DNA from 4 places in the Arthrobacter sp. LT660 genome. Region 1 is predicted to be linked to each of the others. Evidence: riboswitches for the same ligand, from Rfam matches in the RefSeq annotation. Region 1 holds a riboswitch; each other region holds the start of a gene.

Evidence for each region. Region 1 has a riboswitch for thiamine pyrophosphate ahead of thiC (phosphomethylpyrimidine synthase ThiC). Riboswitches for the same ligand answer to the same signal wherever they lie in the genome.
Region 2: another riboswitch for thiamine pyrophosphate. It lies ahead of thiM (hydroxyethylthiazole kinase); the one in region 1 lies ahead of thiC (phosphomethylpyrimidine synthase ThiC).
Region 3: another riboswitch for thiamine pyrophosphate. It lies ahead of AC0QSG_RS08815 (ECF transporter S component); the one in region 1 lies ahead of thiC (phosphomethylpyrimidine synthase ThiC).
Region 4: another riboswitch for thiamine pyrophosphate. It lies ahead of AC0QSG_RS11400 (sodium:solute symporter family transporter); the one in region 1 lies ahead of thiC (phosphomethylpyrimidine synthase ThiC).

What each region holds. Positions count from the first base shown of each region.
Region 1 is NZ_CM149651.1:2,330,431-2,337,931, reverse strand. It holds gene AC0QSG_RS10800 (aromatic-ring-hydroxylating dioxygenase subunit beta) at 1-493, shown strand, start outside; gene AC0QSG_RS10795 (SDR family NAD(P)-dependent oxidoreductase) at 521-1,372, shown strand; gene AC0QSG_RS10790 (AMP-binding protein) at 1,369-2,259, shown strand; gene AC0QSG_RS10785 (class I adenylate-forming enzyme family protein) at 2,250-2,915, shown strand; gene AC0QSG_RS10780 (GNAT family protein) at 2,920-3,414, shown strand; gene AC0QSG_RS10775 (IclR family transcriptional regulator) at 3,426-4,238, opposite strand; gene AC0QSG_RS10770 (helix-turn-helix domain-containing protein) at 4,310-4,897, shown strand; TPP riboswitch at 4,957-5,064, shown strand; gene thiC (phosphomethylpyrimidine synthase ThiC) at 5,062-6,867, shown strand.
Region 2 is NZ_CM149651.1:2,649,563-2,657,063, reverse strand. It holds gene pgm (phosphoglucomutase (alpha-D-glucose-1,6-bisphosphate-dependent)) at 1-660, shown strand, start outside; gene AC0QSG_RS12370 (NAD(P)H-dependent oxidoreductase) at 760-1,314, opposite strand; gene AC0QSG_RS12365 (aldehyde dehydrogenase family protein) at 1,439-2,911, opposite strand; TPP riboswitch at 2,985-3,078, shown strand; gene thiM (hydroxyethylthiazole kinase) at 3,070-3,900, shown strand; gene thiE (thiamine phosphate synthase) at 3,897-4,580, shown strand; gene AC0QSG_RS12350 (bifunctional hydroxymethylpyrimidine kinase/phosphomethylpyrimidine kinase) at 4,577-6,199, shown strand; gene AC0QSG_RS12345 (uracil-xanthine permease family protein) at 6,245-7,501, shown strand, end outside.
Region 3 is NZ_CM149651.1:1,900,134-1,907,634, reverse strand. It holds gene AC0QSG_RS08840 (Na+/H+ antiporter subunit D) at 1-1,537, shown strand, start outside; gene AC0QSG_RS08835 (Na+/H+ antiporter subunit E) at 1,564-2,163, shown strand; gene AC0QSG_RS08830 (MrpF/PhaF family protein) at 2,160-2,429, shown strand; gene mnhG (monovalent cation/H(+) antiporter subunit G) at 2,429-2,830, shown strand; gene AC0QSG_RS08820 (DUF4235 domain-containing protein) at 2,838-3,107, opposite strand; TPP riboswitch at 3,178-3,307, shown strand; gene AC0QSG_RS08815 (ECF transporter S component) at 3,358-3,975, shown strand; gene AC0QSG_RS08810 (ATP-binding cassette domain-containing protein) at 3,991-6,474, shown strand; gene AC0QSG_RS08805 (aminodeoxychorismate lyase) at 6,499-7,401, opposite strand.
Region 4 is NZ_CM149651.1:2,464,172-2,471,672, reverse strand. It holds gene ectA (diaminobutyrate acetyltransferase) at 685-1,149, shown strand; gene ectB (diaminobutyrate--2-oxoglutarate transaminase) at 1,242-2,510, shown strand; gene AC0QSG_RS11410 (ectoine synthase) at 2,583-2,987, shown strand; gene thpD (ectoine hydroxylase) at 3,124-4,023, shown strand; TPP riboswitch at 4,185-4,299, shown strand; gene AC0QSG_RS11400 (sodium:solute symporter family transporter) at 4,292-5,755, shown strand; gene AC0QSG_RS11395 (LuxE/PaaK family acyltransferase) at 5,752-6,948, shown strand; gene AC0QSG_RS11390 (acyl-CoA reductase) at 6,954-7,501, shown strand, end outside.

The DNA.
Region 1 (7,501 bases):
GTCCTACCGCGTCCAGCAGTTCTACTTCCGCGAAGCCGAGCTTCTGGACGACGGCCGCTTCGCCGACTGGCTCGAGGTGTTCGACGACGACCTCTTTTATTGGGCCCCGCTGCGCACCAACCGGCTCCGCCGGCAGGCGGCGCTGTCCATCGGGCGCGAGGGAGAGGCCGCCTACTTCGACGAGACCAAGGAATCCCTGGCCTGGCGCATCCGCCGCTACGACTCCGGCATGGCCTGGGCCGAGGATCCGCCATCGCGGACCCGCCACCTGATCTCCAACGTCACCGTCCACCACCAGGGCGACGGCACCCTGAGCGCGCGCTGCGCCTTCCTGGTCTACCGCAACCGCCTGCAAACGGAAACGGACATCTACGCCGGCGGACGGACGGACATCCTGCGCATCCAGCCCGACGGCGGATTCCGCGTCGCGCGCCGAGAGATCCTCTTCGACGCCAATGTCCTCCAGGCGAAAAACCTCAGCACGTTCTTCTAGCCGCACCGTTCACCACGAGAGGTCCACATGAGTGAAACACAGCAGGCCGGCTGGCTCCGGGGCGACGTCGCCCTGGTGACCGGCGGAGGGTCCGGGATCGGCCGGGCCGTGGCCGAACGCTACCTGGCGGAGGGCGCCTCCGTGGCGATCTTCGGCCGCGACCTCGCCAAGCTGCATGCCGTGGTTGACGCGAGCGCCGCGCCGGAGCGCATGCTGGCGATCGCCGGCGACGTGCGCGAGACGCGCGACCTGCACGACGCCGTCGAACAGACCGTCGCGCGCTTCGGCAAGCTGGACATCCTGGTGCCCAACGCCGGAATCTGGGACTACAACCGCTCCATCACGCGCCTGGACGGGGAGCAGTTGGGGGACGCGTTCGACGAGCTTTTCTCCATCAACGTCAAGGGCTACCTGCTCACGGTGGAGGCGGCGTGGCGGGAACTGGTCAGGACCCGGGGGTCCATCGTCATGACGCTGTCCAACGCCTCCTTCCACACCGCCGGCGGCGGGCCCGTCTACACGGCGTCGAAGTTCGCCTGCCGCGGGCTGGTCAACCAGCTCGCCTACGAACTCGCGCCGAAGGTGCGCGTCAACGGGGTCGCGGTCGGCGGCATGAACACGGACCTGCGCGGACCGGCGTCGATCGGTCTGGACGGCCGCTCCATCGCGGACTCGTTCGCCCGCTCGGAGGTCACGGGCAACAACCCGCTGATCCCGCTGCACGACGCCTCGGTGGAGCCCGTGGACTTCACCGGTTCCTACGTGCTGCTGGGATCGCGGAACAACGCCGGGAACATCACCGGCGCCATCATTCCCGCGGACGGCGGCATCGCCGTCCGCGGTTTCGGGGACCGGGCCGCGGGAGGCGACCAGCTATGAGCAACCGGATCGACATCAACCCGGTCGGCGGCGTGCTCCGCCAGGCCGCGTACTCGCCCGACTCCACCGCGCTGGTGTACGAGGGGCGCGAGATCGGCTACGGCGAACTCGCCCGCGACGCCGGCCGGCTGGCCGCCGCGCTGCGCGCGCAGGGCGTGGCCGACGGCGACCGCGTGGCCTACCTGGGCCTGAACAGCGCCACGTTCATCACCACCATGCTGGCCGCCTGGTGGCTGGGCGGGGTGTTCGAGCCGCTGAACTTCCGGCTCGCCCCGCGCGAGGTCGGCGTGCTGCTGGAGCGCTCGGCGCCCACGGTCGTCGTCGTCGAGCCCTGCCACCAGGACGTCGTCGAGACCCTGGCGGGCTTCGCCGGGCACGACGCCGGAACGCAGCGCTTCGTGCTCGTGGACAACGATCCCGCCGTGCCCGTGGCGGGCGAGCCGGCGTCGTTCTGGACGCCCCTGACCGCGTTCCTCGGCGCCGCCGGCGGTGAGGTGCCCGAGGCCGTGGAACGGTCCGAGGACGATCTGGCGATCCTGATGTTCACGTCCGGCACCACCGGGGTCCCGAAGGGCGTGCAGCTCACGCACGGAAACCTGTGGTGGAACTCCGTGAACGTCGATTCGCTGGTGGACACGCGCCGCGGGGACACCAACCTGGCGGTCGCGCCGCTGTTCCACGTCGGCGGGCTGAACGCGCTGACCATCCGCGTGCTGGTGCGCGGCGGCACCACGGTGCTCCGCCGCACCTTCGATCCGCGGCAGACCCTGCGCGACATCGAGGAGTACGCGGTGTCCCAGGCGTTCCTGGTCCCGGCGCAGCTTTCGGCGATGCAGCAGACCAAGGAGTTCGAGGCGCACGACATCTGGTCCCGCCGGTGCTGCTGAGGCAGTACGAGCACAAGGGCGTGGCCGTGCAGCAGGCGTGGGGCCTGACCGAGACGTCCCCGTTCGCCACGTACCTGCCCTCGGAACTGACGTACGCGAAGGGCGGATCCTGCGGGATCCCCATGCCGTACAGCCAGGTCAAGATCGTGGATCCGGCGACCGGTGCGGACGTCCTCGCGCCAGGCGAGACCGGGGAGATGTGGACGAAGGGGCCCAACGTCACTCCCGGTTACTGGAACGACGACGCCGCGACAGCCGCCGCGTTCCACGACGGCTGGTTCCGCACCGGGGACATCGGCTACCGGGACGCGGACGGCTACTTCTACATCGTGGACCGGCTGAAGGACATGATCATCACGGGCGGCGAGAACGTCTATCCGGCGGAGGTCGAGCGCGCGCTGATGGAGTACCCGGGCGTCCTGGACGTCGCCGTCGTGGGCGTCGACGACGAGAAGTGGGGCGAGTCGGTGGTGGCGGTCATGAGTTGCGCCGACGGGTCCGTGCCGGACATCGAGTCCGTCCGCGAGTTCACCGCGACTTACCTCGCGCGCTATAAGCTGCCCAAGAAGCTGGTGCTGACCGCCGCGGTTCCGCGCAACGGGGCGGGAAAACTGGACAAGCCGGCCATCCGCCGCCTGGTCAGCGAGGAGGAGTAGCCGCATGGTGGACCACGACGAGCACGCCGACAACGACCACGCCAACGACGAGGTGGACCAGCTGCGCTGGCCCGATGCGCTTCCGCCGTCGTGGGCGGCCGCCCCGGTTTCCGCGGAGCCGGGTTTCGAGTCCACGTTCGCGGTCACCGAGGACGGGGCCCCGCGGGGAAGCGTCTCGGTGGTCCGTGTGGCCAAGAGCGAGTTGGACGCCGCCTACCCGGCCTCCGTGCGGGACCGGCTGCTCGTGCCGTCGCCCGACGCCCCTGCGGAGGCGCTCCAGCTGGTGTCCGAACGCGTCATGGAGGCCGAACCGGCCTGCCGGCGCCTGGTGGTCTCCACCCCGGAGGGGGACGTCGCGCAGATCGCGCGTGCAGAGAGGGCCGGCTACCGCTACGTCGTCGACGTCGACCTGCCGGACCGGGCGGTCTCCCTGATGGCCGCCGAACCGGACTGGGTGCTCGAGGAGTCGCGCCGGATCGACGACGTCCCCACGCGCTAGGCGGTCCGGCGCTAGGCGCTCTTGGCCGCCTGCCGCTTGGCCTGGTGCTGCTGCCCGCTGATCGCCGCCACGGCGCGCGAGGCGGCGTAGCAGACCTTCCGCAGGACGGTGGCCTGCGAGTCCGGGACGAACTTGCCGACCGGCCCGGACACGGACATCGAGGCCACCGGCTTGCCGTTGGGACCGAAGATCGGCGCCGCGATGCAGTTCAGGCCGGTGAGGATCTCCTCGCGGTCGAACGCCAGGTTGGTGTTGCGGACCTCGAGGAGCTCGCGGCGGAACGTGTCTGGGTCCGTGATGGTGGCCGGCGTCCAGGCCAGCATTTCGGAGCGCATGGCTTGGTCCGCGGCGTCGGGATCGTAGGCCAGGAGCACCTTGCCGACGGCGGTGCAGTAGGCCGGGGCACGCCCGCCGATGCGCGAGGGGCTGCGCACCTGCAGGTGTCCGTAGAGCTTATTGAGGTAGACGACGTCGGTGCCCTGCAGGACGGCGAGGTGGACCGTCTGCTTGGTCAGTTCGTAGAGGTCCGCGAGGAACGGCGTGAGCGCGTCCCGCATGCGACCCTGCAGCGCGTCCTCCTGCGTCGAGCCCAGGTCCTGGATCATCTTGCCGAGCCGGTATGCGTTGCCGGCGCGCTCCACGGCACCGTTGTTCTGCAGGGTGGCCAGCAGCCGGAAGGCGGTGGACTTGGACAGCGAAGCCCGGCGGGCGAGTTCGCTGACGCCGACGCCGACGAAGGCGTCGTTGCCGAAGGCGTTGAGCAGCGACATGGCCTTGTCGACGGCCGTCCGGTCGTCGCGGGGCGCGGGGGTGCTACGGGTCATGCTTTAGTTTCCCGTGCTGTCGACGAAGTGTCAAACATGACAGTTCGTCACTTATAGGTGACACTATACGGGTGCAGGCCAACGACCTCGTCTCCCGGAACATCCGCCGTTTCCGCGTGGAGCGCGACCTCTCGCTCGGCGAGCTGGCGGCGCTGGCGGGCATCTCCAAGCAGACCCTGTCCAAGGTGGAGGGCGGCGTCGGGAACCCCACGGTGGGGACCCTGGAGAGCATCGGGCACGGGCTCGGCGTCAGCGTTGTGCGGCTGCTGACCGAATGGGGGACTCCCGTCCACGAGTCGCTGGCCGCCGACGCGCACTGGCGGCCCGCTGATGCGGGGCACATCAGGGACCTGGACCGGATCTACGGGTCGGGGTACGTCCGGACGCACGTGGTCCGGTTGCATCCGTCGTCGGAGGCCCACGTTGTCGAGGCGCACGGATTCGGCTCCCTGCACCAGTTGTATGTGGTGTCCGGGACGCTGGAGGCCGGTCCGGTGGGGGACCTCCGCCGCCTGGGCGAGGGCGATTTCCTGCGTTTCCCGGGCGACGCGGAACACGCCTACCGGGCGGTCGGAGGCCCCGCCGTCGCGCATCTGACGACGACGGCGCCCCAGGTGCCGCAGTTCCCGCACGGGGACGGCGCCGGGGATCCGGCCTGAGCCCTCGCTCCGGAATCGGGCGCCCGTTGGCCCGGGCGCCCCAAGTGGGCTAGGCTAGCCATCGTCCACACGGGTGCCCTGGCAAGGGCTGAGATCAGGCTGACGCTGCCTGCGACCGTCGAACCTGTCCGGGTCATGCCGGCGTAGGAAGTGAGGGCTCATCCGTGAGCGTTTCAGCAGAAAACCAGTCCACCCACCGTGCCTCCGAACAGCACCCGGCCCACTCGCCGGCGTTCCTGGAGGACGCCGACTCCGGCATCCGCGTGCCGGTGACGGCGATCAGCCTGGACGATTCCCCGGACGGAAACCCGAATCCGCCGCTGAACGTCTACCGCACCGCGGGGCCGGGCAGCGACCCGCTGGAGGGGCTGCCGCCGTTCCGCGCAGCGTGGATCGAGGGCCGCGGGGACACCGAGGAGTACGGCGGCCGCGAACGCAACCTGTACGACGACGGGAAGTCGGCCGTGCGCCGCGGCGCGGCATCGGCCGAATGGAAGGGCACGCGCCCGGTTCCCCGGCGTTCGCTGCCCGGGCGCGTGGTGACGCAGATGCACTACGCGCGCGCCGGCGTCGTCACCGAGGAGATGCGCTACGTGGCGCTCCGCGAGGGATGCGACGTGGAACTGGTGCGCAGCGAGGTCGCCGCCGGACGGGCCATCATCCCCAACAACATCAACCACCCAGAGTCGGAGCCGATGATTATCGGCAAGGCGTTCCTGGTGAAGATCAACGCGAACATCGGCAACTCCGCCGTGACCAGCTCGATCGCCGAGGAGGTGGACAAGCTGCAGTGGGCCGCCCACTGGGGCGCCGACACCGTGATGGACCTGTCCACCGGCGACGACATCCACACCACGCGCGAGTGGATCATCCGCAACTCGCCCGTCCCGATCGGCACCGTGCCCATCTACCAGGCGCTGGAGAAGGTCGGCGGCGACGCGGCGAAGCTGGACTGGGAGGTCTTCCGCGACACCGTGATCGAGCAGTGCGAGCAGGGCGTGGACTACATGACCATCCACGCGGGCGTGCTGCTGCGCTACGTGCCGCTGAGCGCCGAGCGCGTCACGGGGATCGTGTCCCGCGGCGGGTCCATCATGGCGGGCTGGTGCCTGGCGCACCACCGCGAGAACTTCCTCTACGAGCGCTTCGACGAGCTCTGCGAAATCTTCGCCAGGTACGACGTCGCGTTCTCCCTGGGCGACGGGCTGCGGCCCGGTTCGATCGCCGACGCGAACGACGCCGCTCAGTTCGCGGAGCTCGACACGCTGGCCGAGCTGACGAAACGGGCGTGGGAGTTCGACGTCCAGGTCATGGTGGAGGGGCCCGGGCACATCCCGTTCCACCTGGTGCGGGAGAACGTGGAGCGCCAGCAGGAGCTGTGCGACGGCGCTCCGTTCTACACGCTGGGCCCCTTGGTCACGGACATCGCGCCGGGCTACGACCACATCACCAGCGCCATCGGGGCCACGGAGATCGCCCGTTACGGCACGGCGATGCTCTGCTACGTCACCCCGAAGGAGCACCTCGGGCTGCCGAACAAGGACGACGTGAAGACAGGGGTGATCACGTACAAGATCGCCGCGCACGCCGCCGACCTGGCCAAGGGCCATCCGGGTGCGCACGAGCGTGACGACGCCCTGTCCAAGGCGCGCTTCGAGTTCCGCTGGAAGGACCAGTTCGCGTTGTCGCTGGATCCGGCCACGGCGGAGGCGTTCCACGACGAGACGCTGCCGGCCGAGCCGGCCAAGACGGCGCACTTCTGCTCGATGTGCGGGCCGAAGTTCTGCTCCATGCGGATCTCGCAGGACATCCGCAAGCAGTTCGGCTCGGCCGCGGACCAGCAGGTGCTGGCCGAGGACATCGAGCGGCGGATCTCCGAGGGCATGGAGGAGAAGAGCCGCGAGTTCGCCGGGGCCGGCGGCAGCGTCTACCTGCAGCCGACCATCGGGGTGGGCTCGCCGAACGTCTAACCAGTGGCGGTGGGCACCGACAGGCGGGGCATAGGACCGCCGCGACAGGTCACCGTTATCGACCTTTTGACCTATTTGGTGGCGTTGGGATGGTGTGTGTGGGCGTCGGTCAGCACAACGGAGCGTTCGTCGACGTAGAACCAGATTCTGGCGCCATTTGCCAGCTCGTACTGCCGTCGGCGGGGTTTCGTTCCTTTATGGGTGACAAACTCGAGATCACCCTTCATCCCATGACACGTCGGATCGTCAGCGAGGGGATCAGTTGTCAGTCGCTCCCAAGCTTGGACGACGCGCGCTTGATGCCCCAGGCCATGCAAGAGCTCCCCGCGCCTGCGGGGATGAGCCCGGTGGTGAACCCACCCTCGACAGCGCCCTCGAGAGCTCCCCGCGCCTGCGGGGATGAGCCCTGCTCCTGCATCCGCTCTTGGCTCTTGGCGAGGAGCTCCCCGCGCCTGCGGGGATGAGTTGAAACCGGCGGCACGGCGGCCGAGGTGGTAGAGGAGCTCCCCGCGCCTGCGGGGATGAGCCCCCCCGGTTACCCAGTCATCGAGCGGCCCGGATGAGCTCCCCGCGCTGGCTAACGCCGTCGACTGGGGCCACCTCATCTACCGCTGAGCGGTCCCGCTACCTGCGG
Region 2 (7,501 bases), 320 kb from region 1:
GCCGTGGCCATCGACTACCTCTACCGCAACCGGCCGCAGTGGCCCTCCGGCGCCGGCGTCGGCAAGACGCTGGTGAGCTCGTCGATGATCGACCGGGTCGCCGCATCGCTCGGACGCGAGCTGGTGGAGGTGCCCGTCGGCTTCAAGTGGTTCGTGCCGGGCCTGCTGGACGGAACCGGCGTGTTCGGCGGCGAGGAGTCGGCCGGGGCCAGCTTCGTGCGCTTCGACGGCACCCCCTGGACCACGGACAAGGACGGCATCCTGCTGGCCCTGCTCGCGTCCGAGATCCAGGCCGTCACCGGCAAGTCCCCCAGCCAGCGGTACGGCGAACTGACCGCGGAGTTCGGCGCGCCGTCGTACGCCCGGATCGACGCCGCGGCGACCCGCGAGCAGAAGGCCGCGCTGGGCAAGCTGTCGGCCTCGGACGTCACCGCGACGACGCTCGCGGGGGAGGAGATCACCGCCAAGCTGACCGAGGCACCCGGCAACGGTGCGGCCATCGGCGGGCTGAAGGTGACCACCGAAAACGCCTGGTTCGCCGCCCGCCCCTCCGGGACCGAGGACGTCTACAAGATCTACGCGGAGTCCTTCCGGGGCGACGAGCACCTCGCGCAGGTCCAGGCCGAGGCGAAGAAGCTGGTCGACGGCGTGATCGCCTAGTCGCCCGGGAACCGGGCACAACGAAAAGGCCGGCCCCGTGGGGACCGGCCTTTTCCGCGCCGGCGGGCGCCGGCGTCTTGCTGGTTCTTTTCGGTCGCGCTAGTTCTTTTCGGCGGCGGCGCGGATGCCCTCGAGCACCGCGGCGACCTGGCCGGCGACCTCGGCGTCGTCCTTCGGGTGGGTCTTGGCGAAGCGGACCAGGGAACCCGGGATGGACAGCTTGACGTCCTCGAGGACGGTCGCGCCGGCGATGCCGACGGCCTTGCGGGCCTCGTCCTGCGCCCACACGCCGCCGAACTGGCCGAACGCGGTGCCGATGACGGCGGCCGGCTTGCCGGTCATGGCGCCGGCGCCGTACGGGCGGGACAGCCAGTCGATGGCGTTCTTCAGGACGGCCGGCATGGTGCCGTTGTATTCCGGGGAAACCAGCAGCATGGCGTCCGCGGCACCGGCGGCGGCGCGCAGCTCGGCCGCGGCGGCCGGAACCTGGCCCTCGATGTCGACGTCCTCGTTGTAGAACGGCAGGTTCTCGAGGCCCTCGAACACGTTGACCTCCACGCCCTCGGGCGCGTTGGCGGCGGTGGCCTCGGCCAGCTGACGGTTGGTGGATCCGTTGCGCAGCGAGCCGACGAGGGTCAGGACGGTGGTTGCCATGGGGATGCTCCTATTGGTTTGGGGAACCGGCGCGGGGGCCGATCGATCTTCCACAATATGCAACCGCATGCAATACCGGCCTGTTCCCGTCTCCGTCGTGACGCTCGACACCCTCGCGGCCGCGCTAGAGGATCCGGCGCAGCAGCCCCGCCTTCAGCCGCCCGTACGGCGGGTACACGGCCCGGAGCGTATCGACCACGGCCGTCTTCGACAGAACGGACCGGAACTGGCTGAACGTCTCGAACCCCGCCCGCCCGTGGTAGCTCCCGTGCCCGGACGCGCCGACGCCGCCGAACGGGAGCGCGGGGATGGCCAGGTGCGCGTTGCAGACGTTGTGCCCGATCGCCCCGGCACGCACGCGGTCCTCGAAGGCGGACTGCAGCCGGGGCTTCTCGCTGAACAGGTACGCCGCCAGCGGGGAGGGACGGGAGTTGATGAACCGCACCGCGTCGTCGAACGAGGCCACACGCACGATCGGCAGGACCGGCCCGAAGATCTCCTCGGTCATGACCGGGGACGCCGGGTCGACGTCGGCCAGAAGGGTCGGCTCGATGAACAGCGACTCGGCGTCCGAAGCGCCGCCGCTCACGATGCGGCCCGCGCCGCCCGCGGCCGCCTCGATGAACCCCGCGAGCCGGTCGAACGCGGGGCGGTTCACGATCCGTCCGTAGTCCCGGCTTTTCGCGGGGTTGCGACCGTAGAAGGAAGCGATCGCCTTGGGGAGGTGCTTCTCCAGCCCGTCCGCGGACGTCCCCACGGCCAGGACGTAGTCCGGGGCCACGCACGTCTGGCCCGCGTTCGGGAACTTGCCGAAGGCGATGCGGCGCGCGATCGCCGCGGGGTTGCCGTCCACGACGACGGCGGGGCTCTTGCCTCCCAGCTCAAGCGTGGTCGGCGTCAGGTGGCGGGCGGCCGCCTCGGCCACGATGCGGCCCACCCGCTCGCCTCCCGTGAAGAAGATATGGTCCCACCGCTGGGCCAGCAGCGCCTGGCTGGTCTCGACGCCGCCTTCCACGACGGCGACGGCGCGGGGGTCGAGGTACCGGGGAACCAGTCGCGCGATCAGCTCCGACGTCGCCGGCGCGAGCTCCGAGGGCTTGAGGACCACGCAGTTCCCGGCGGCCAGCGCGCCCACCAGCGGCGCGAACACCAGGTTGACCGGGTAGTTCCACGGACCGATGACCAGCACCAGGCCCAACGGCTGCGGCTCGACCTTGGCGGACGCCGGCTGGAACGCCAGCGGAACGCGGACGCCCTTGGCCTCCATCCACTCGGTGAGGTGGAGCTGCGCATGGTCGATCTCCCCGCGCACCAGATCCAATTCGGTCAGGTGCGCCTCGACGGCCGATTTGCCGAGGTCCGCGGCCAACGCCTCGAGGAACTCGCCCTCGTGGGCGTCGAGCATGCGCTCCAGTGCGCGCAGCTGCCCCGCACGGAACCTCCGCGGGTGGGCCAGCTGCGTGGACGCCGAGTCGCGGAGCCGGGTGACGGTCTCCGCGACGGTGGGGACGACCGGGGCGTCCGGGTCCGCCGACGAAACGTCCGCGACGGTGTCCGCGCGCGGCGGACGCGGCTTGGTGCGTGTAAAAAGACCCATGGTCATCAACCTAGCCGTTTCGGCATCCGCCCGAGCACGAGGGAGTTCACGGGCGGAACACGGTAAGCTCGCCTGCAGTGACACGGGGTGTCCGCCAGGGACTGAGATCACACCCGTACACACCTGATCTAGTTCGTACTAGCGGAGGGATGTCGCCCATGGATTCCATTGCGCCTTCACACCTTGTTCCACCCGTCGTCTCGCCCGAATCGGCCGCGAACCACCTGGGGCGGCTGCGCGCCACGGCGCCGCTGGTCCAGTGCCTGACCAACACGGTCGTCGCGAACTTCACGGCCAACGTCCTCCTCGCCGCCGGCGCCGCCCCGGCCATGGTGGACGTTCCCGGCGAGGCCGCCGAGTTCGCCCGCCTCGCCTCCGGAGTCCTGGTCAACCTCGGGACCCCGCACCGCGAGCAGCGCGAGGCCATGCTCGAGGCCGCCCGCGCCGCGCACGAATCCGGCACGCCCTGGGTGCTGGATCCCGTGGCCGTGGGCGCGCTGGCCCTGCGCACCGGGTTCGCGGGCATGCTCGTTGAGCTGCGCCCCGACGTCGTGCGCGGCAATGCCTCGGAGATCATGGCCCTCGCCGGCGTCGGCGCGGGGGGACGCGGCGTGGACGCGACGGACGACGTCGACGCGGCGCCCGGCGCGGCTGCCGCGCTGGCCCGCCGGACCGGCGGCGTGGTGGCAGTCTCCGGCGCGGTCGACCTGATCACGGACGGCGAGCGCACGGTGCGCGTGCACGGCGGCAGCCCGCTGCTCACGCGCGTCACGGGCGGAGGCTGCGCGCTGGGCGCCCTGGTCGCCGCGTTCGCCGCGGCCGCGGACGATCCATTCGCCGGCAGCGTCGCCGCGCATGCGTTCTTTTCGGTGGCCGCGGAGGCCGCGGCCGCCTCGGCGACGGGTCCGGGGAGCTTCGCCGTCGCATTTCTGGACGCACTGTCCTCCACGACGCCGGAGCAGCTCGCGGAACGGGCGGTGCTGCGATGAGCGCCGCGTTCGACCTCTCGCTCTACCTGGTGGCCAACGCGGGGAGCACCAACGGGCGCCCGCTGGCGGAGATCGTCGCCGCGGCGGTCGACGGAGGGGCGACGATCGTCCAGCTCCGGTGCAAGGACGTCCCGGCCCGCGCCTTCCTCGACGACGTCGTGGCCTGCTCCGAGCTCACCGCGGGCCGCGCGGCGCTCGTCGTCAACGACCGCGTGGACGTGTACCTGGCCGCCCGTGAGGCCGGCGCCCGCGTCGACGGCGTGCACATCGGGCAGTCGGACCTGCCGGCGCCGCTGGTGCGCCGTTTGATCGGCCCGGACGCGATTCTCGGTCTCAGCTCGGGGAAGCTGCCCCAGCTGGAAGCCCTCGCGACCATGCCCGCCGGCACGGTCTCCTACCTGGGGACAGGTGCGGTTCGGCCGACGCCGACGAAGAAGGACCACCCGGATCCGATCGGCTTCGGCGGGCTGGCGGAGTTCGTCGCCGCCGCGCCGCTGCCCTGCGTGGCCATCGGCGGGCTGGGCCACGGCGACGCGGGCGCGGTCGCCTCCGCGGGGGCGTCCGGCATGGCGGTGGTCCGTGCGGTCTGCGCGGCGGAGGACCCGGCCGCCGCCGCGCGATCGCTGCGTTCAGAATGGGAGGCGGCCCGCGCCGCGCGCCGATCGGGGGAGCGCGCATGAGCGCCGTGCCCAACATCCTGTCCATCGCCGGGTCCGATCCCTCGGGCGGCGCCGGAATCCAGGCGGACCTGAAGTCGATCGCCGCGTGCGGAGGCTACGGAATGACCGCCATCACGGCGCTGACGGCGCAAAACACCCGCGGCGTCAGCGGCGTCCACATCCCCCCGGTGGATTTCCTGGCCGCCCAGCTGGCGGCGGTCGCGGAGGACATCCGGATCGACGCCGTCAAGATCGGCATGCTCGGCAACGCGGAAACCATCCGGACGGTGTCCACCTGGCTCCAATCCCTCCCCCCCACCACGCGAAGTGGACATTACCGGGGGTTAGTTAAGGGTGGTGATGTCCACTTCCGGGGGTTGGGGGAGGGGCGGCCGGTGGTGGTGTTGGATCCCGTCATGGTCGCCACCAGCGGGGACCGGCTCTTGGACGACGACGCCGGGGCCGCGCTGCGCGCGCTGCTTCCCCTCGCGGACCTCGCCACGCCCAACCTCGCCGAGCTCGCCGAGCTGTCCGGCGCGCCCCTGGCCACCAGCTGGGGACGGGCACTCGAACAGGCCCGCTCCGTCGCGGCCGAGTTCGGGATCCTGGTTCTCGCCAAGGGCGGCCACCTGGCCGGCCACCCCGGCGGCTGCCCCGACGCGCTCGTGGACGCGGACGGCGTCGTACTGGAGGTCCTCGGGGAACGGGCGCCGACACGCAACACCCACGGAACGGGCTGTTCGCTGTCCTCGGCGCTCGCCACGCTGTACCCGCGGACGGGCAACTGGCCGGACGCACTGCGCCTGGCCAAGGCCTGGCTCGGTCAGGCGCTCGCGGCCGCTGACGCCCTCGACGTCGGATCCGGCGAGGGACACGGCCCCGTCAACCACTTCGCCGGGCTCTGGCAGGGCGGCGTTCCGCCGACCCCGGACGCCCTGCTCGGTTCCTGGTGGGAGGACATCGCCGGGATCCGGGCGGGCATCGACGACCTCGCGTTCATCCGCGGACTCAAGGACGGGACGCTGGGACAGGAGGACTTCGAGCACTACCTCGGGCAGGACGCGCTCTACCTGCGCACGTACGCCCAGGTGCTGTCACGGGCGTCGGAGCTGGCGCCGAACGCCGAGGAACAGCGCTTCTGGGCCGCCTGCGCCACGGGCTGCCTCGAGGAGGAACTCGAACTGCACCGCGCCCATCTCGGGTCCGCCGCCCCGCCGGACCCCACCGCGACCACCGCGGGCTACCTGAACCACCTCACTGCGTCCGGCCGGACGTACCCCGTCCTGGTCGCCGCGATCCTGCCGTGTTTCTGGCTCTACCAGGACGCCGGAACCCGGCTGGCCGCGGCGGCCCGGGACGGGCACCCCTACGCCGACTGGCTGGCCGCCTATTCCTCACCCGAGTTCGACGCCGCGACCCGCGACTCCATCGACCTGGTCCAGAAGGTCGCGCTGCGCTCCGGCGCCGACGAGTTGGCGGCCATGCGCCGCGCCTTCCACGAGTCGTCCCGGCACGAGTTGCTGTTCTTCGCGCAGACAGCGGCCGACGGCGATCCCGGGGGCTCCGGGCCCGAGCTCGCCGAGACCGTGCCGGCCCCAGGGTGCGGCACCGTCGTGCCGGCCGGGGCGCGCGCGGAGTAGGATTCCGGGGGGATCCCCCACCCAGCACCCTCTGCGGAAGGCACCATGAGCAACCCCCTCGGCTTCGGCTGGACCCTGCACGGCGACGGCAAGACCATCCGCCCCGGCACCGTCGTCGCCCCCGACGAGCGACTGAACTGGTTCCAGACCACGGGCATCGGCGTCCAGCACGTGATGGCCATGTTCGGCGCCACCGTCCTGGTGCCCACCATCACCGGTTTCCCGGTCACCACCACGCTGCTGTTCTCCGGCATCGGAACCCTGCTGTTCCTGATCGTCACCGCCGGCCGCGTGCCCAGCTACCTGGGATCGTCGTTCGCGTTCATCGCGCCGGTCGCGGCCGCCATGGGAGCGCACGGCATGGGCGGCGCGCTGGGCGGGATCGTCCTCGCCGGCGTCGCGCTGTTCCTGGTGGGCCTGGTGGTGCAGAAGGCCGGCGCCGGCTGGATCCACGCCATGATGCCGCCCGTGGTGATGGGCACGATCGTCGCGCTGATCGGCCTGAACCTCGCCACCACGACGACGGCGGCCATGGAGGAGGTGCCGCTGACCACCTTCACCACCGTGGCCGCGATCGTCCTGTCCGCGGTGCTGTTCAGGGGACTGCTGGGGCGGCTGTCGATCCTCGTGGGCATCGTCGTCGGCTACCTCGTGGCCCTCGCCCAGGGGCAGGTGACGTTCGCGCCGGTGGGCGAGGCCGGCTGGCTCGGGCTGCCGCCGTTCGCCGTTCCGTCCTTCCACTTCGACGTGCTCGCCCTGTTCCTGCCGGTCGTCTTCGTGCTGGTGGCGGAGAACATCGGCCATGTGAAGACGGTGGGCCTGATGACCGGACGGAACCTCGACGGGGTCAACGGCCGCGCGCTCATGGCCGACGGCGCCGCGACGGTCCTCGCCGGGTTCGGCGGCGGTTCGGGCACCACGACCTACGCGGAGAACATCGGCGTCATGGCGTCCTCGCGCGTGTATTCGACCGCCGCGTACTGGGTGGCCGGAACCGTCGCCATCCTGGTGGCGTTCCTGCCCAAGTTCGGTGCGGTCATCAACACCATCCCGGCGGGCGTCAGCGGCGGCGCGGGGATTGTGCTGTACGGCATGATCGGCATCATCGGCGCCCGGCTCTGGGTCCAGAACCGCGTCAACTTCTCCAACCCGATCAACCTGATGACCGCCGGCGCGGGCCTGATCATCGCGATCGCCAACCCCACGCTCGCCGTCGGCGGCATGCAGTTCGGCGGGATCGCGCTGGGAACGGCCGCGACGCTGGCAATTTACCACGCCATGGGAACCATCGCCCGGGCCCGC
Region 3 (7,501 bases), 430 kb from region 1:
CACGATTTCCACGCTCGTCATCACCCTGGCGCTCGAGGTCTGGCTGCTGACCGCGGCCTGGGGCCACGGAGCGCAGGCCGTCCTGATCGGCGGATGGGCCCCGCCGTTCGGCATCTCACTGGTGGTCGACGAGTTCTCCTCCCTGATGCTCGTGGTCTCCACGGCGGTCAGCCTCGCCGTGCTGGTGTACGCGACCGGGCAGGGCATGGCCGACGGCGACGAGGACGGCCCCGTCTCCGTCTTCCACCCGACCTACATGATTCTGGTGGCCGGCGTCTCCAACGCGTTCCTGGCCGGCGACCTCTTCAACCTCTACGTCGGCTTCGAGATACTGCTGACGGCGTCCTACGTCCTGCTCACCCTCGGCGGAACGACGGCGCGGATCCGCGCGGGCGTGACGTACGTCGTCGTGTCCGTGGTGTCCTCCATGTTGTTCCTCATCGCGATCGGCATGATCTACGCCGCGACCGGAACGGTGAACATGGCGGACCTCGCGCTTAAGCTGAACGACCTCAATCCGGGCACCCAGATGATCCTGCACCTGATGCTCCTGGTGGCGTTCGGGATCAAGGCCGCGGTCTTCCCGCTCTCGTTCTGGCTCCCGGACTCCTACCCGACGGCCCCCGCGCCCGTGACCGCGGTGTTCGCGGGACTGCTGACCAAGGTCGGCATCTACGCCATGGTGCGCACCGAGACCCTGCTGTTCCCCGGGGACCGCATCAACTCGGTGCTGATGGTGGTCGCGCTGCTGACGATGATCGTGGGGATCCTCGGCGCCATCGCGCAGGCGGACATCAAACGCATGCTCTCCTTCACGCTCACCAGCCACATCGGTTTCATGGTGTTCGGGCTCGCCATCGGCAACGTGGCGGCGCTTGCCGCGACGGTCTACTACGTCGCCCACCACATCATCGTCCAGACGTCCCTGTTCCTCGTGACGGGCCTGATCGAACGCCGCGCCGGGACCTCGAACGCCGACCGGCTCGGATCGCTCTCCAAGCTTTCCCCGGTGCTGGCCGTCCTGTTCTTCCTCCCGGCCATGAACCTGGCCGGCATCCCGCCGTTCTCCGGCTTCCTGGGCAAGCTGGGGCTGCTGCAGGGCGGGATCGAACTCGGGACACCGCTGGCCTGGGTTCTCCTGGGCGGGGCCGTGACCACGTCGCTGCTGACCCTGCTGGCCGTCGCGCGGGTCTGGAACCGGGCGTTCTGGCGGAAGGCGGAGGACGCGGAGGACCCGGACCCGCTGCTCCTGGTCGGCGCGGCCGACGGCGGGCGCGTGACCACCTACCGCCACGTCGCCGACCATCCCGCCAGCCGGTTCAGCGACCGCGGCGACATCGATCTCCTCCCCCGCGCCATGGTCGGCTCGACGGCCGCCCTGGTGGTCCTGGGCCTGTCGCTGACGGTGTTCGCCGGCCCGCTGTTCGGACTCAGCGAGCAGGCGGCGCGCAACATGATGGACCGCAACGACTACATCTCGGCGGTGCTGGGGACCGCCTCGGAGCCCAACGCACCCGTGACGGGAGTGGCACCGTGACTCCCACGCGTCCGTCCGCACTGGGCATGCGCACCCCCGGCGCCGCATCCCGCCGCCGCAAGCGTGCGCGCTTCATGGTGGAGCTGCCGCTGCTGGTGTGGATGGTGCTCGTCTGGGGCGCGCTCTGGCGGGACTTCGCCATCGGCAACCTGGTGTTCGGGTTCCTGATCTCCCTCGGCGTCGTGTCCGCGTTCCGGCTGCCGCCGGTGGAGCTCAGCGGCCGGTTCAACGTCTGGCGCGCAGCGCTCTTCGCCGTGCGGTTCGTGTGGGACATCGCCGTCGCGAGTTTCCAGGTCCTCGGCACCGCGCTGGTCAAGGGCCCCAAGGTGCGCAGCGCCGTCGTCGGGGTGGGCCTGCGCAGCCGCGAGGACCTGATGATCACCACGGTCTCCCACGTCCTCACCCTGATACCGGGATCGTTCACCGTGGAGGTGGACCGTCCCAACGCGACCCTGTATCTCCACGTCTTGGACGTGAACACCCGGGAGGAGGCGGAGGACTTCCGCCGCAAGGCGCGCACCACCGAGGCGCGGCTGATTCGCGTGATGGGGACGCGCGAGGAACTTGCCTCGCTCGAGGCGGAGAACGGCGCCGAGGCCGGCGCGAAGCGCGGGAGGACAGCATGATCATGGACATCGCCGTATGGGCCTCGGGACTGTTGATCGCGGCCGCCGCGGCCCTGGCCCTCGTCCGCATAGCCCGCGGCCCCTCCATCCTGGAGAGGGTCATCGGCCTGGATGTGCTCCTGACCATCGTCGTCGCCGCCCTGTGCATCGACATGGCCGCGAACCACCACATCGACCACCTGCCGTTTGTCCTGGCGGCCAGCGTGATCGGCTTCATCGGCTCGGTGACGATCTCGCGCTACGTGACGGACCGGAGGAACTCCTAATGGACAATTCGCTGTGGGGAACCCCCGTGGACGTGGTGTCCGCCGTCTTCCTGGTCGTCGGCGCGCTGATGTCGTTCGCCGCCGGAATCGGCATGCTCCGCTTTCCCGACCTGCTGTCCAGGATGCACGCAGCCACGAAGCCGCAGGTGCTGGGGCTGTTGCTGATGCTCACGGCCGTGGGCCTGCAGATGGGCTCGTGGTCCGTGGCCCCCGCGCTGTTCCTGGCGTGGATGCTCCAGCTGCTGACGGCACCAGTCAGCGCACACATGGTCGGTCGATCCGGATACCGGACCAGGCACCTCAAGAAGGAAACGCTGGTGCTGGACGACCTCGACGAGGTGGTGGCCCGGGCCGCCGACGGCAACGCCGGCGGCCGCGAGACCCCGCCGGGCAGCCCCTAGACGTCTTCTAGACCTCGTCGAGGGTGCGGTTGAACCGCGCGATGGCGCGTTGCGTCCCGCGGTTGGTCGCCACCTGGATCACGGCCGCGACCACGGAGGACATCACGGCGAAGCCCAGTGCCTGGCGCAGCGTCGCCTCCGCCTGCGTCTTGGGGTTCGTCGCCTTCGGCGGCTCGTTGCCCGTGAGCTTCGTCCAGACCGCGTCCACGACCTTGGCGCCGGCCAGCCCCGCGACCAGCGAAATGATGGTGCCGCCCACCCTCAGCAGAATGTTCACGTGCAGTGCTCCCGTCGTTCGGCGTGATTACCTGCCCAGCATAACGCGGGGCTAGACTGGGGACACTGAACAACCACGACAGGGGAGCGTCACGATCGGTGCCCAACGGCCCGGTCAACTGATGCTGAGAGTGCGCTTCGACGCAGACCCTCGAACCTGCTCCGGCTAGTACCGGCGAAGGGAGTCGAGATCTCAGGGTGAGCGCGCCGTCGACTCTTCCTCCCCTCCTTGCCCTCAAGGAGGAAAAACCATGACCACCCTGCAGAACCCCCGCAACGCGCGCGCCTCGTGGCGCGTCGTTGACATCGTCGTCGCGGCCGTGATCGCCGTCGCCTCCGGCGTCATCTTCTTCGGCTGGAACACCATCCACCACGCGCTGGACTTCCTCTTCGTCGCCTTCCCGCCGTCCTCGGCGCTCGTGGCCGGATTCTGGCTCTTCCCGGCCGTGCTGGGCGCGCTGATCATCCGCAAGCCGGGCGCGGCCCTGTTCTGCGAGACCGTCGCCGCCGTCGTGTCCGCGTTTCTCGGCTCCGAATACGGCTGGACCGTGCTGGTGTCCGGGCTTGTCCAGGGCCTCGGCGCCGAACTCGTGTTCGCCGCGTTCCTCTACCGGCGCTGGGGCCTGGTGACCGCGCTCCTCGCCGGCGCCGCGGCGGGCCTCTTCGGCGGAATCAACGACGCGTTCGTCTTCAACTGGTTCCCCGAATACACCGCCGCCATGAAGCTCGTCTACGTGGGCTGCATGACCGTCTCCGGGATCGTCATCGCCGGGCTGTTGTCCTGGCTGGCCACCCGGGCACTCGCCCGCACCGGTGCGCTGTCCGCCCTCGCCTCCCGCAAGGCCGGACAGGAACCGGCCCGGGGCTAGCCGGTAGGTCCCCTCATGGCCACCCACATGCACGACGCCGGTGCCGCCGGCCACGAAGCGGAGCGGCGTGGCGAACACGGCCCGTCGCCGGGCACGCGGCCCGTCGCCGGGCACGCGCCCGCCTCGGTGAGCGCCCGGGGCTGGGGCTGGCGGCATGCCGACCGCACCCGAGACGCCCTGCGTGGGCTCGACCTGGACATCCGGCCGGGGGAGCGGATCCTGCTCGCCGGGCCATCGGGCGCGGGCAAATCCACCCTGCTCCACGCCCTCGCCGGCGTGCTCCACGCGGACGAGGACACGGCATCCGCCGGGGAACTGCTGGTCGACGGCCGCCCGGCCCACGCGTCGACGGGCCGCGCAGGGCTAATGCAGCAGGACCCGGAGACGCAGGTCGTCCAGGCGCGCGTCGGCGACGACGTGGCGTTCGGCGCCGAAAACCTCGCCGTGCCGCGCGATGAGATCTGGCCCCGGGTCGCCGAGGCGCTGGACGCCGTCGGGCTGCGGGTCGGGCTCGACCATCCGTCGTCCTCCCTCTCCGGCGGCCAGAAGCAGCGGCTGGCGCTCGCCGGGATCCTGGCCATGCGGCCCGGTCTGGTGCTGCTCGACGAGCCCACGGCCAACCTGGATCCCGCGGGCGTCCGCGAGGTCCGCGACGCCGTGGTGGCGGCACTGGAACTCACCGGGGCGACGGCCGTCATCGTCGAGCACCGCCTGGATGCCTGGGCACCGCACGTGGACCGCGTGGTGGTCCTCGAGCCCGGGGGAGGCGTGGCGCACCAGGGCACTCCCGCCGAACTGTTCGCCCCCGGCCCCGTGCGCGAGGATCTCATCCGCGCCGGCGTGTGGGTTCCCGGCCACGTGCCGATCCTCCCGGCGCTCCCGGTGCTCCCGGCGATGGCGGACGACGCCGGCGCGCGCCCGGCCGGGGAGATGCTGCTGCGCACCGAGCTGCTGTCCGTGGCCCGGACCGCGGGCGCCCCTGTGGCACTGGCCGGAGTGGACCTGCGACTGGGCGCCGCGGAGGCCCTTTGCATCACCGGAGCGAACGGCTCCGGCAAGTCCACACTCGCCCTGACGCTCGCGGGGCTCCTTCCCGAACGCTCGGGACGCGTCGTCGCGACGCCGGCGCTCACCTCGCCCGGCGACCCGCCGGAGGGTTCGGCGAGGGCCAACTCCACCGTCCTCGCCGAGCGTCCCCACCGGTGGAAGGCAGCCGACTTGGTCAGCCGCATCGGCACCGTCTTCCAGGAGCCGGAACACCAGTTCGTGGCGGCCACGGTGCGCGAGGAGCTCGCGTTCGGTCCGCGGCAGGCGCGGGTGTCGGGGAGCCGGATTCCGCTGTTCGGCGACGATCAGATCGCCGAACGGGTCGATGGCTTGTTGGACCGCCTCGGGCTGCGGCACCTGGCCGACGCGAACCCCTTCACCCTGTCCGGCGGCGAAAAACGCCGGCTCTCGGTCGCCACCGTGCTCGCCGCGGGGCCGTCGGTGTTGATCGTGGACGAACCCACGTTCGGCCAGGACATGAACACGTGGTCCGAACTCGCGCTGTTGCTGCGCGAGCAGCTGGAGGCGGGAGCCTCGGTCGTCGCCGTGACCCACGACGAACACTTCGCCGCGGCACTCGGCGCACGCACGCTGGCCGTGGAGACCCTCGGCGCCGGTCCGCCCGCGGTGGAGGGGGGCGCCGACGTCGGACGACCCGGCCTGCTGGAGCCCACTGCGTCCGGCCGGACCAGTCTCCTCGGCCGCTCCAATCCGCTGGCGAAGCTCGGCGCCGTCGCGCTGGCGACCATCCCGCTGGTGGCGACCCTGGATTTCGTGAGCGCCGGACTCGTGGTGTTGGTGACGCTGTGCCTGCTGCCGCTCGCCGGCATCACCATCGCGCGCTTCCTCGCTCGGGCCTGGCCGCTGCTGGTCGCCGGGATGTTCGGCGCATGGGGCACCGCGCTGGTGGGCAACGACTCGGGCGCCGTGCTGTTGGACCTCGCAGTGTTCACGGTCACGGAGGGGTCGCTCGTCGCGGGTCTCGCGACGGGGCTGCGCGCGTTCGCCGTCGCGGTGCCGGCGGTCCTCGTCTTCTCCACGACGGACCCGACCGATCTGGCGAACGCCCTGGCGCAGAAGGCCCGGCTGCCGCACCGTTTCGTCCTCGGGGCGCTGGCCGGCATGCGGCTGCTCGGACTCCTCGTCGAGGAGTGGACGACCCTGGGCATGGCACGCCGCGCGCGCGGCGTGGGATCGCGCGGGTCGCTTGGCCAGCGCATCCTGGCGAACCTGGGCCAGGCTTTCGGCCTCTTGGTTCAGGCCATCCGCCGCGCGTCGCGGCTGGCCGTCACGATGGAGGCCAAGGGCTTCGGCGGCGCCGAAAGGTCCTGGGCGCGCGAATCCGTGTTCGCACGGCGGGACCTCGGCGTCGTGGCCGGTGGCGCGCTCCTGGGCGCGGCGGCCGTCTGGGCGTCCGTGGCCTCCGGCCAATGGAACCTCGTCTGGACTTAGCCGCCCGGCGCGCGGGCGGCGCGGCTAGCGGATGGCGTTGACCATCGCCGTGAGTTCCGCGTGCAGTTCCGGGTCGCGGGAGAGCTCGACGCCGTCGAGCGAGTTCACCGGCGCGAGGAGCCGGACGCTGGAAACCAGCCAGACGGCGTCGGCCTGGATCAGGTGCTGCGGCTCCAGCGGACCGTAGCCGAGCTCCCAACCCGCCGACTCGGCCGCTGCGAAGATGGCCCCCTGCGTGGTGCCGGGCAGGATTCCCGTTTCCAGCATCGGGGTGATCAGGCGCTTGCGCCCGCCCTCGCGCACGGCCAGGAGCACCGTCGACGTCGGGCCCTCCAGCACGCGGCCGTCGCTCGAGACGAAGATGACGTCGTCTGCGCCCTGCTTGCGGGCATGGCGCAGGGCGGCCATGTTGACGGCGTAGGACAGCGTCTTGGCGCCCATCAGCAGCCAGGGGGCGCGGTCGGCGATCGTGGAGTCGTAGCCGCGGTCCAGGAGCACGACGGCGATGCCCTCCGAGCGCTGCCGGCGTCCCAGCGCAGGGGCCGGCGAAACGGCCACCCAGGCGGTTCCGTGGCCGGCGCCCTCGGGTCCGCGCGTCGCGACGAGCTTCACCACGGCCTCGTCGTCCGAGGTGTCCGGCCCGCCGGTGCCCGCTGCGCGTTCGGCCTCGTAGGCCTGAACCGCCGTCGCGATCGCGGCCCGCCAGACGTCCTCCGCGGGCAGCGGCAGATCGCAGCTCGCGGCCGAAACGACCATGCGGGACAGGTGCGCGTCCAGCTTGCGCACCGCGCCGTCCGTGTACAGCGCGGACTCGAACACGCCGTCGCCCCGGGTGGCGCCCTGATCAAGTGCGGACAGCTGCGGAACGGACGCGTCGGCCACCCGGCCGGCCGGGTGGGAGGGGTCCACAAACACCAAGACAGTCATGGATAAACCCTACGCCCGGCGCACGCCGGATGCGGCTAGGCTTGAGGGCATTGTTCGGCGTGACTGGGAGGTTCCGTGTTCGACGCGCTCGCATTGTGGG
Region 4 (7,501 bases), 130 kb from region 1:
GGGAGGGGTCACGAGTCGAACATGACCGAATTGACGAGGACGAGCTTATCGACGCGTCCACTGTGGACGGCGAGATGTTGGGCGACGCCGCGGTGGCGGTTCCGGCGACGTCGACCTCTTCCCGGCGCATGTGGGAGGTGTCGGGTTCCATGGATCCTCCTGGAATCGTGCAGCGAGCGCCACGCCCGCTTCGGCGGCGCGCTCCGTCCGTGGGGTCGGTGCGCCGTACCCACACTCTAGGCGCCTTCGGCGGCACGCAAAGGGGTTTTTCGTTCCCGAAACCAGCCGCGAATCGAGTCCGCGCGTCGGCGGACGGGACGCCGTCGCGGTGGGCGCCTCTGCCTGGCAAGCGGGCGGGCACGCTACCCCGTGAGGGCGTCCAGCGGCAAGATGAACGCTACGAAATATAACGGCTTGGTAACGATGGCGAAGGCGGGCCCGGGTTGTGACTACGCTAGCGCGCTGGCCGCGCCAACCCGGCGATCCCCGGGGGTGCTCGACGGGGCCGCGGGCCGCCGAAATATCGCCAAATGGTGTCAAATACCCCGGACCCGGCTTGATGTTCTCACACAGGTCGCTACCTTGGAATAGATGGCTGACCAACTCGAAGAACCCCAGACACGTCCGAGGCACGAGGCAGAATTCCGCCACCCAGATACCACCGACGGCCACGCGCTCTGGCGCATGGCACGCGACACGGAGGTCCTGGACCTCAACTCGTCCTACTCCTATCTCCTGTGGTGCCGCGACTTCGCGGCGACGTCCATCGTCGCCACCGCGGGCAACGAACCCTGTGGCTTCGTCACGGGCTACATGCGCCCCGACGAGCCCGGCACGCTGATGGTGTGGCAGGTCGCGGTCGACGAAAGCCAGCGCGGACGCGGCCTCGCCGCGGCCATGCTGGACGAACTGGCCCACCGGGCCGGCGCCGACCGCGTGGAAACCACGATCACGGCGGACAACGCGGCCTCCAACCGCCTGTTCACCAGTTTCGCCGAGCGCCACGGAGCGGATTTCGACCGCGAACCGCTCTTCACCCCGGATCTCTACCCGGACGGCCACGACACCGAGTACCTGTACCGCATCGGCCCGCTCGGCCTCGACGCGGACCTGCGCGCACTGCAGCTGACCGGCGCATCCGCCCGCTGACCGCGCCGCGCGCCACTCCACCACCGCCGTACGACGCCGTTGCCTCCGCACCGTCCACGGCGCCACTCGCACCACCACCGAAGGGATTTCCCATGACTGATATTTTCGAGACGCTCGAGTCCGAGGTCCGCGGCTACTGCCGCAGCTGGCCGGCAGTGTTCACGCACTCCTCCGGCAGCACCATGACCGCCGAGGACGGCACCGACTACCTGGACTTCTTCTCCGGAGCTGGCGCCCTCAACTACGGCCACAACAACCCGAAGCTGCTGGCGCCGCTGATGGACTACCTGGCGAGCGGCGCCGTCGTGCATTCGCTCGACATGAAGACGCCGGCGAAGCGCACGTTCCTCGAGACGTTCCAGCGCCTCATCCTGGAGCCGCGCAACCTGGACTACAAGGTCATGTTCCCCGGCCCGACAGGGACCAACACCGTTGAGGCGGCCCTCAAGCTGGCCCGCAAGGTCACCGGCCGCCAGCACATCCTCTCCTTCACGAATGCCTTCCACGGCATGACGCTGGGCTCGCTGTCCGTCACCGGCAACTCGATGAAGCGCAAGGGCGCCGGCATCCCGCTGACCAACAGCTCCAAGATTCCGTACGACGACTACTTCGACGGCGAGACGGCAGATTTCCTGTGGCTGGAGCGCGTCCTCGAGGACAGCGGCTCGGGCGTGGACAAGCCGGCGGCCATCATCGTCGAGACCGTGCAGGGCGAGGGTGGCCTCAACGCCGCGCGCGCAGGCTGGCTCCGCGGACTCTCCGACCTGTGCAAGAAGCACGAGATCCTGCTGATCGTCGACGACGTGCAGGCCGGCTGCGGCCGCACGGGCACGTTCTTCAGCTTCGAGGAAGCCGGCATCGAGCCGGACATCGTGTGCCTCTCCAAGTCCATCTCCGGCTTCGGCCTGCCGATGGCGCTCACCCTGTTCCGCCGCGAACTGGACGTCTGGGGCCCGGGCGAGCACAACGGCACCTTCCGCGGCCACAACCCCGCGTTCATCACCGCCACCGCGGCGCTGGAGAACTACTGGGCCAACGACGACTTCCAGAACCAGGTCGCCGGCACCATCGCCACGCTGCACCGCGGACTGGACGCGTTGGCCGCCTCGGTCGAAGGCGCATCCGTCCGCGGACGCGGCCTGCTCGCCGGAGTGCGCTTCCCGGACAAGTCCACCGCCGGGCTCGTGGCAGCCGAGTCGTTCCGCCGCGGTCTCCTGGTGGAGACCTCGGGACCGGACGACGAGGTCCTCAAGCTCATGCCGGCGCTGACCATCAGCGACGCCGACCTGAACCGCGGCCTGCAGATCCTGACAGACGCCACGCGCGTCGCCGTGGGCGCCCCCGCGCTCGCCACGGTCTAGCACGACGCCGGAACCCGCCTGCCCGGGCCGCCGCGCGCGGCGGCCCGGGCACCCCAGAACCAAAGGAGCACCATGCTTGTTACCCAGTTGAACGATCTCAACGACACCGACCGCGACATCAAGTCCGACACCTGGCGCAGCCGCCGCATGGTGCTGTCCGGGGAGGGCGTCGGTTTCTCGTTCCACGACACCGTGATCTACGCCGGCACGACGTCGACGTTCCACTACGCCAACCACATCGAGGCCGTGTACTGCGTCCAGGGCGAGGGAACGCTGACGGATGAGACCACCGGCGAGGTCCACGACCTGCGCGACGGCACCATGTACCTGCTGAACGGCAACGAGAAGCACACGGTGCGCGCCACCAGCGAGTTGCGCATGGCCTGCGTCTTCAACCCGCCGGTCACGGGCCGCGAAGTGCACGACGAGAACGGCGTCTACCCGCTGATCGTCGAGGAGCCCGCGCCGGTCTCATAACCCGCGCCGGGGCACCGCCCCCAAGGATTTGCCCATCCGCAAGGCTGGGCAGCAACGATGTGCCGGCCCGAAAGGTCCGGCACATTGGTGTCTGCGCGGTACGGCGCAGACCGGCAACAACCGAGGAGGAACGGACATGACGGAGACACTGAGTCGCCTACACGACCAGTATCCAACACGAACAGGCAGCGACTACAAGGTGCTGGACCGGACCGGTCCCGTGGTCTGGGGATCCGCCACCGACGGTCCCATGGACGCGGGGACCCTCGAGGGTTTCGAGTCCAAGGGCTACCTGGCCATCGACCAGCTCATCACCGCCGACGAGCTGGAGACGCTCCGGGGCGAACTGAGCCGGCTGTCCGAGGACCCGACCGTCCGCGCCGACGACCGCACCATCGTCGAGGCGAAGTCGCAGGAGGTGCGCTCGATCTTCGACGTGCACCGCACCAGCGCGGTCATGCGGAAGATCGCCAACGACCCGCGGGTGGTGGAACGCGCCCGGCAGATCCTGGGCTCGGACGTCTACATCCACCAGTCCCGGGTGAACTTCAAGCCCGGCTTCGAGGGCAAGGAGTTCTCCTGGCACTCGGACTTCGAGACCTGGCACGCCGAGGACGGGATGCCCACCCCGCGCGCGGTGAGCGTCTCGATTTCGTTGACGGACAACTACTCCTACAACGGGCCGCTGATGATCATGCCCGGTTCGCACAAGAAGTACATCTCGTGCGGGGGAGAGACCCCGGAGGACAACTACAAGGCGTCGCTGGTCATGCAGGGCGCCGGCACCCCGGACAAGGAGACGCTGACCCGGTTCGCCGACGAATACGGGATCGACGTCCTCGAGGGCAAGGCCGGCGGGGCGATCATGTTCGACTCGAACTGCATGCATGCCTCCAACGGCAACGTGACGCCGTACCCACGCTCCAACGTGTTCATCGTGTTCAACAGCGTCGAGAACACCCTGGTGGAGCCGTTCGGCGCGGCCGAGCCGCGCCCGGACTACATCGGAGTCCGGGACTTCACGCCCGCGGGCTAGACAGTGCGACGGCGGTGCGCCCGCTGGCCGTTTTCGGGGTTCGATGTCCCCGGGAACGGCCAGCGGCGCGTGGGCCAGTAACATGCCCGCGAACCGATCCACAGCCTCGAACGCTTGACGAATTCCGGTTTGGAGGCGGGCAGCGGCGCGACTACAGTCGAGTCGTGTAGAGCGGGAGCTCGGGTACGAACCGGGCTGAGAGGGCGAATGACGACGTCGCCGACCGCATGAACCTGTCCGGGTAATGCCGGCGAAGGGATGAGCATTCATGCTTGGTGTTTCCACGACCATCGCAATTCTGGCGGGCGTTCTCGGTGTTTTCGCGTGGGTTGGGCTGGCCGTGGGCCGGGACCGCGACCTCGAACAGTTCACGGTGGCACGCGGCAGCCAGGGCGGACTTGGACTGGGGCTGTCGTTTTTTGCCTCGGGCGTCGGGGCCTGGATACTCTTCGCGGCGCCCGAGGTCGGCGCTTCAGTGGGGCTGGCCGGCGTCCTGGGGTACGCCGTGGCGATCACGGTTCCCCTGTTCGGCCTCGTCTTCGTGGGACGGCGGTTGCGGGCGCTGGTTCCCGAGGGGCACAGCCTGATCGAATTCGTTCGGATCCGCTACGGCCGCACCATGCACGTCTACGTGCTCGGCATCTCCGTCTTGTACATGCTGGTGGCGTTGGCAGCTGAACTGACCGCCGTCGGCGCCGTGCTCGGACGCCTGTCCAGCATGGATCCGCGGGTCGGCATTGCCGCGGTCGCGCTCATCACCGTTCTCTATACGGCCTATGGGGGCCTCCGCGCCTCCATCCGGACCGACCGGTGGCAATCTTGGCTGTTGTTTCCCCTGCTGATAGTCGTCGGCGCACTGCTCTTCGGCGGACTGTCGCGGGAAGCCGCGCCGATGGATCCGGCGTTGTTCGCCGTGGACCTGACGGGCGTCGAGGCGGCACTGACGCTCGTCGTGGCGGTGACGGCAACCACCCTCTTCCACAACGGCTACTGGCAGCGGGTGTGGGCGGCCCGGGACGGGCGTGCGCTGGGCCGCGGAGCGGTCCTCGGGGCAGTGACGCGCTTTCCCGTCGTTTTCGCCGCGGGCATGGTCGGTCTGCTCGCGGCGGCCTATGGCGTCTCCCTCGGCGAACCGCCCGCACCCTTCTTCGCCCTGCTGGATTTCCAGCCCCAATGGGTTCTCGCGCTGGTCCTCATGCTCACCCTCGCGCTGGTGGCATCCACCGTGGACACGCTGCAGAACGGACTCGCCGCCGTTGCCGTCACGCACACCCCTTCCATGGGGCTCACCGGTGGACGCATCGCAACGGCAGTGTTCACGGTCATCCCGGTACTCGTCGCGTTCCAGGGCTTCTCGGTGCTGCGTCTATTCCTCATAGCGGACCTTTTCTGCGCGGCCACCATCGTGCCCGCGTTGCTGGGGCTGTGGCGCCGTTCGACGCCGGGCGGCGCGGTCAGCGGTTCGGTGGCCGGCCTCGTGGCCGCCCTCGGGTACGGTTTCGCGGTCGGCGGCAGCCTTCCCGAGGCCATTGCCGTTGCGACCTTCGCGGAGGGACTCGCGCTTCCCCCGTTCCTCGCCGCGCTGTTCGCCTCCGCACTGGTCACCGTCGTGGTTTCCCTGGCGTCCGGACGGAGCCGGGACATGGAGGGCATTGGTGCGTTGGCCACGCCATTGACGTCGCCGCAACGGCCGGGACCGTCCGCCGCCGATGCGCCGGAGACGGTCCGATGACCGCCGACGCGGAGCCGGCCGCGGCCGTGGAACGCGACAGCCTGGATCTGCGGATCCAGGCATTCGTCGAACGCGGTGCCGCACCGTCGGAAACCGGCGGCGGGGGCGGGGCCGGCGGGAGCGACGCGGAGGTCGAATTCGGGGGACTCGCGCTCGAGTTGTTCGAGCACCAATACCGCCACAACAAGGCCTACCGGCGCTTTTGCCGCTCGCGCCGCGCGGAACCGGGGAGGATCACCAGCTGGGACCAGATCCCCGCTGTGCCGTTGGCCGCGTTCAAGCAGCTCACTCTCGCGTGCGAGCCACCGGAGGACGCGGCGGCGGTCTTCATGACCAGCGGCAGCACCGACCCCACCCAGCGGGGGCGCAACCACCATCCGCACCTCCACTTGTACGACGCGTCGCTGCGCGCGGGATTTGAGCATTACTTCCTGCCGGACCGTAAACGCATCCGCCTGCTGGTGCTCAACGCCCGCCCCGGGGAGCAGCCGCATTCCTCGCTCGCGTACTTTTTCGGCCGCCTGGTTGATTTCTTCGGGGCAGCGGGCAGCACCCACTTCATGGAGAACGACCGCCTCGACGTGCGGCGCGTGGCGGCGGTCCTGCGGGAGGCCGAGGAAGCGGGGGAGCCCGTCGCGCTGCTGGGCGCCTCCTTCGCCTACGTGCATTTGCTGGACGCCTTCGACAACGAGGGACTTGCCTTCCGCCTGCCGGCGGGGAGCCGCCTGCTGGACACCGGAGGGTACAAGGGACGCTCCCGGGAGGTGTCCGCCGAGGACCTGCGCGCGCGGTTCGGGCGGCTCCTCGGACTTCCCGAGTCCCGGTGCGTCAACTACTACGGGATGACCGAGATCAGCTCCCAGTACTACGACACCGCACTCCGCGACGGCTGGGAGGGAACCGGCGTCCGGACCCGCCGCAAGGGCGTCCCGGCGTGGACGCGGATCCGTGTGGTGGACCCGGAGACCGGGGCGTCCGTGGAGCCTGGGCAGAGGGGCCTGATTGTCCACTACGATCTGGCCAACCGGGGATCGTGCCTAGCGGTTCTGGCCGAGGACGTCGGCCACCTGGTCGCACCGGATCCCGGTCGGGAAGCCGCGATCGAATTCGTCCTCCGTGGCCGTGCCGAGGGAACCGAATCCCGCGGGTGCTCGATCGCCTTGGACGAAATCCTCGGCGCGAACCGGAGCTGATCGCCATGACCGCCGCCGAACAACGGCAAGTCCCGCCGCCCACCGGCCGCCCGCCCGCCGCGGGGCCGGCCGTCGATGGCTTCTTCCTGCCCCAACTCAGCCAGTCCGAGCTCGACGGCCTCGGGTGGGAAACCCGCTCGTGGGGCGCCGTCGATCTCCGCATGCCGGTCGTGACTCCGGCTCTGGTGGACCTCGTGTGTCGGCGGCTCCTCCAAGCCCAGGTCGATTGCCTGGCCGAGCGTCCGGTCATGGAGATCGTCGAAGTGCTCGGACGGGTAGTGGCGAAATGGTCTGATCCGGACTACCCGTTGCGGCGGCAGGCCGAGGAGCTGCTGCCCACAGTGACCGGGTATTCGCCGGACATGGTGCGCCGGGGGCTCAAGGACTACCTCAAGACCTTTCGTCGAGACCGACTGCTGCGTTTCCTCGCCCAGGACTTCGACAACCCGTTGGTGCTCGACGGCTTCCAGCCGAACCGGGCGCAGGGACGTTCCCGCGCCTACGGACCGGGGCTGACGACGCAGTTTTTCGCCGGCAACGTTCCGGGGCTGCC